One region of the Kribbella sp. NPDC051936 genome, then DNA from elsewhere that is predicted to be linked to it. Evidence: riboswitches for the same ligand, from Rfam matches in the RefSeq annotation. Region 1 holds a riboswitch; the other holds the start of a gene.
What was found. A riboswitch is a leader RNA that binds a small molecule or an ion and turns the genes downstream of it on or off. The one in region 1 is predicted to bind cobalamin.
Positions count from the first base shown of each region.

Region 2: it holds a riboswitch for cobalamin, as region 1 does, so the genes downstream of both, AB0L64_RS28575 (ribonucleoside-diphosphate reductase subunit alpha) here and cobN (cobaltochelatase subunit CobN) in region 1, are expected to answer to the same signal.

Region 1 is NZ_JBFAXS010000004.1:390,459-392,652, forward strand. Features, by position in the region: gene AB0L64_RS15785 (DUF3500 domain-containing protein) at 1-782, shown strand, start outside; gene AB0L64_RS15790 (hypothetical protein) at 786-1,043, opposite strand; cobalamin riboswitch at 1,102-1,228, shown strand; gene cobN (cobaltochelatase subunit CobN) at 1,254-2,194, shown strand, end outside.
Region 2 is NZ_JBFAXS010000008.1:226,062-228,255, reverse strand. Features, by position in the region: gene AB0L64_RS28575 (ribonucleoside-diphosphate reductase subunit alpha) at 1-1,249, opposite strand, end outside; cobalamin riboswitch at 1,382-1,550, opposite strand; gene AB0L64_RS28570 (DinB family protein) at 1,611-2,192, opposite strand.

The sequences.
Region 1 (2,194 bases):
TGGTCGCGACCGGCTGCAGCGAGCGCGGTACGGCCGACGTCTGGGCGGTTCTGGACGCCGAGATCGTCGTCCGCGGGCTGCCGGACCTGCCGCCGTCGGGGGAGTGGGAAGGCGCGACCGTCGCCGACCGGTACTTCCTGCGCGTGCTCGGGGATCCGAATGGCACGGAGCCGTGGGCCTGGCGGCTGAACGGTCACCACCTGGCGCTGCACGTAACCGTGGTCGACGGTGCGATCGCGTTCACGCCACAGTTCCTCGGGTCGAACCCGGCGGAGGTGCTGACCGGTCCGCAGGCAGGGCGGCGGTTCCTGGCCACGGAGCAGGACCTGGGCTTCCAGCTGCTGCACGCACTGGAGCCGGGACAGCTGGAGGTCGCGCTGGTCTCACCGGACGCGCCCGACGACATCCTGACCCGGCACGACCCGGTGGCCGACGCGTCACTCCTGCACCGCGGCCTCGCGTACGGCGACATGACCGAGGACCAGCGCCAGCTCCTCAGCCTCCTCATCGGCCAATACGTCGGCCGTGCCGCCGGGCCGATCGGGCTGCAGACCTGGCAGGACATCACCGAGCACGGCATCGAACGCCTGACGTTCGCCTGGGCCGGGGAAACCCAGCCAGGCGCCGGCCACCGCCACTACTACTCGATCGCCGGCCCGACGTTCCTCGCCGAGTACGACAACACCCAGGACAACGCCAATCACATCCACTCGGTCTGGCGTGACCTACGCAACGACTGGGGCACCGACCTCCTGGCTGCCCACTACGCCATGCACCGCTAGAACTCACCAGAGCGCGGCCGCTGCTAGGTCGTCCCGCCGCTCCCGCAGGCTGCTCCACAGCAGATCGATCGTCCGGAGCGCATCGGCCTTCTCACCCAGCATCTCGATCGAGATCGGGTCACCGTCCGCCGCGCTGACCGCGAACGGCAGGAAGCCCCCTCGCTTCGCCACGTGCTGCACCGCGAGCTGGAGGGCAGTGTCGAACAGGTCGTCGAGCGTCTGCTGGGCCTCGTCCGAGGCGGTGTCACGCCAGGAGTTCACAGGTTTCGCGCTTTCGTGAGGTGATCTGAACCGCATCCTGCCAGGCCCATGGACCGAGTCGGGTCGGATAGAGTCGCGAAGTCATTCGACGGCATCAGCAGGAACCCGGTGTGAGTCCGGGGCGGTCCCGCCACTGTGACCCCGTCAGGGGGAGTCAGGAACTGCCGCCGTCGTACCTGGAGTCGGGGCGTGGATACCCCGGGAAGGACTATGCGCGTGCCTGCGAATCTTCTGCTGCTGTCCACTGCTGATACCGACCTGTTGGCTGCTGCGGAGGCGGGCGCGGGGTGGGCGGTGGCGAACCCGGCTCGGCTGGATCCGGTGGCGCTGGGGCCGCTGCTCGACGACGCTGCGGTCGTCGTCGTTCGGCTGCTCGGCGGGCGCCGGGCGTGGGAGGACGGGCTGGACACGGTCCTCGCCGCGGGCAAGCCGACGGTGGTTGTGAGCGGTGAGGCCGCGCCGGACGCCGAGCTGATGTCGTTGTCGACGGTCCCCGCCGGAGCGGTCACCGAGGCGCTTGCTTATCTTCGCGAGGGCGGCGCGGACAACCTCCGCAACCTGGCCGGCTTCCTGCGGGACACGCTGCTGCTGACCGGCGACGAGTTCGAGCCGCCGCGCGCGCTCCCGGCGTACGGCGTGCGCGGGACGTACGCCGAGGACGGGCGTCCGGTGGTCGGCATCGTGTACTACCGCGCACACGAGATCTCCGGGAACATCGCCTTCGTGGACGCGCTCGCGGCCGCGGTCGACGCGGCCGGCGCCCAGCCGCTGCCCGTGTACTGCGGGACGCTCCGCGGGCTCGACCCGACGTCGCCCGACAACGCCGGGCTGTTCGAGTTGCTGCGCAAGTGCGACGTACTCGTGACGACGCTGCTCGCGGCCGGCGGATCGGTCGCGGCCAACGCGAGCGCGGGCGGCTCGGACGACGCGTGGGACGCCGGTGCGCTGGCCTCGCTCGACATTCCGTTGATCCAGGGCCTGGCGCTGACGTCGACGCGCGAGCAGTGGGTGGACAGCGATGCGGCCGTCAGCCCGCTGGACGCGGCGACGCAGGTGGCGATCCCGGAGTTCGACGGGCGGCTGATTACGATCCCGTTCTCGTTCAAGTCCTACGACGCCGACGGGCTGGCCCGGTACGCGCCGGATGCGGA
Region 2 (2,194 bases), on a different contig from region 1:
CCTTCAGGAAGGGGACGACGCCTTGGGACTCGCCGTTGGTGCCGCGGATGTGGGCGCCGATGCCGCGGACCGGGGTCCAGTCGTTGCCGAGGCCGCCGGAGTACTTGGCGAGGAGGGCGTTGTTGCGGATGCCGGTGAAGATGCCGGACAGGTCGTCGTCAACGGTGGTGAGGAAGCAGGACGACAACTGGGGCCGCGTGGTGCCGGAGTTGAAGAGGGTCGGCGTCGAGGACATGAAGCGGAACGAGCTGAGCAGTTCGTAGAACTCGATCGCCCGCGCGTCGCGGTTGTCCTCGCGCAGCGCCATCCCCATCGCTACCCGGAGGAAGAACGCCTGCGGCAACTCGTAGCGCACTTTGCCGAGGTGCAACAGGTAGCGGTCGTACAGGGTCTGCAGGCTGAGGAAGGTGAAGTTCAGATCGGCGTCGGGCTTGATCGCCGCCGCGAGCCGGTCGAGGTCGAAGCGGCCGAGCTCGGGGTCGAGCTGCCCGGCGTCGATGCCGACCTGGATGTAGCGCGGGAAGTAGTCGGCGTACGCCGTGGTCATGTCGGCTTGGCTGGCCTGACGGGGCTCGCCGTGGACGCGGCCGAGCGCCTCGCGGCGGATCTGGTCCAGCAGCAGGCGGGACGCGGCGTAGCTGTACTGCGGCTCGGTCTCGACAGAAGCTCGGGCGGCCATCACGAGGGCGAGCTCGACCTCGTGCTCGGCGATGCCGTCGTAGCAGGCGCCGAGCGTCTCGTTCAGGATCTTGTCGGGGTCGACGGCGTCGAGTCCGGCGGCGGCCTCGGCGACGACAACCCGGAGCCGGTCGACGTCGAGCGCCGCCCGGCTGCCGTCGGCCGCGCGGACGGTGAGCGGCGGGGGCTCGGTGACACCCGCCGCGTCGGCGGGAGTGCGCGCCTTGGTCCGCTCCTCGCGATACAGGACGTAGGCGCGGGCGACCTGGTGCTCGCCGGCGCGCATCAGCGCCAGCTCGACCTGGTCCTGGATGTCTTCGACCTGCACGCTGCGGGCGCTGGCGCCGCGGCTGGTCAGGGCGGTGACGACCCGGCCGGTCAGGTCGGTCACCAGACCGCGGACCCGGTGCGTGCCGCCGGCCTCGGAGCCCTCGACGGCGAGGAAGGCCTTGGTCATGGCGACGGAGATCTTGGTGGCGTCGAACGGCGTGCTGCTGCCGTCGCGGCGGATGACGGTGAGCTCCGTCCGGAGGTCTGCGGTGGCCGCAGCCGATGAGGAAGCAATGGTCACAGGTGTGTGCTCCAGGAGAGTTCGGATACCCGGGACCACGCGAGCGGACGCACGACGGGACCGGCAGCACCGGCCGGGAACACCGCCGTCACGTCCTGCGATCCACCCGCGAGATCTCGGACCGCGTGCACCGGCGGTGCACGCGCCGGTGGCAGGTATCCGGACTCGCGGGCACCGTTCGACAGCGTGTCCGCTCACCGTTGCGGGGCAGCTCCGGAGTTGCACCGGATTCCCCTGTTGCCTCGGGACGATCAACATCTTGTGGTGTTGCTCGCCCCGAACCACCAGCAGTAGTGATGCTAGGCCGAGTCTCCTAGATCTTGTGGTAGCGCCACGCCGCGTGTCGCACATGTTGTGGTCCTCACGCCGCGACCGCGTAGAGGTCCTGCAGGGTCATGATCTCGGACCCGTGATGGATCAGCTCACGGTTCAGCCGGAGGACGACGTGGCCGAACGGCTCGGAGGCGTCCAGTTCGTTCGCCTGGCTCAGGCCGACCGTCATCGCCTCGTCCTCGTCGAGGGCGGCGATCGCGTCCTGCCAGGCATCGACCCAGTAGGTCAACCAGGCCACCGCGTCCCGGGCGTTGCCGTGCAGCGTGATGTCGTCACGCCCCTGCCTGCTCTCGCCGAACGTCCACTCCCAGCGCTCGAAGAACATCTCGGTCAGGTGCGCGATCAGCCACGCGATCGTGCGTGGCCCGCGATGGTCCGGCTCGGCGGGCCACTGCGCGACCCACTCGCCGGAGCCGAGCGCGCGGAACTGCCCGGCATAGTGCCGCCGGACGACGGTGAGCGCTTCGCTGCCCGGTCGCCAGAAGTACTGCTCGTCGGTCAGTTGGGCGAGTCGTCCGGACAGCACCATCCAGCTGAAGCCGAGCTGTCCGCGGACCATCGCCATCGCCGACGGCCGGTGCAGGATGTCCCAGTCGAACGCCTCCGGCATCA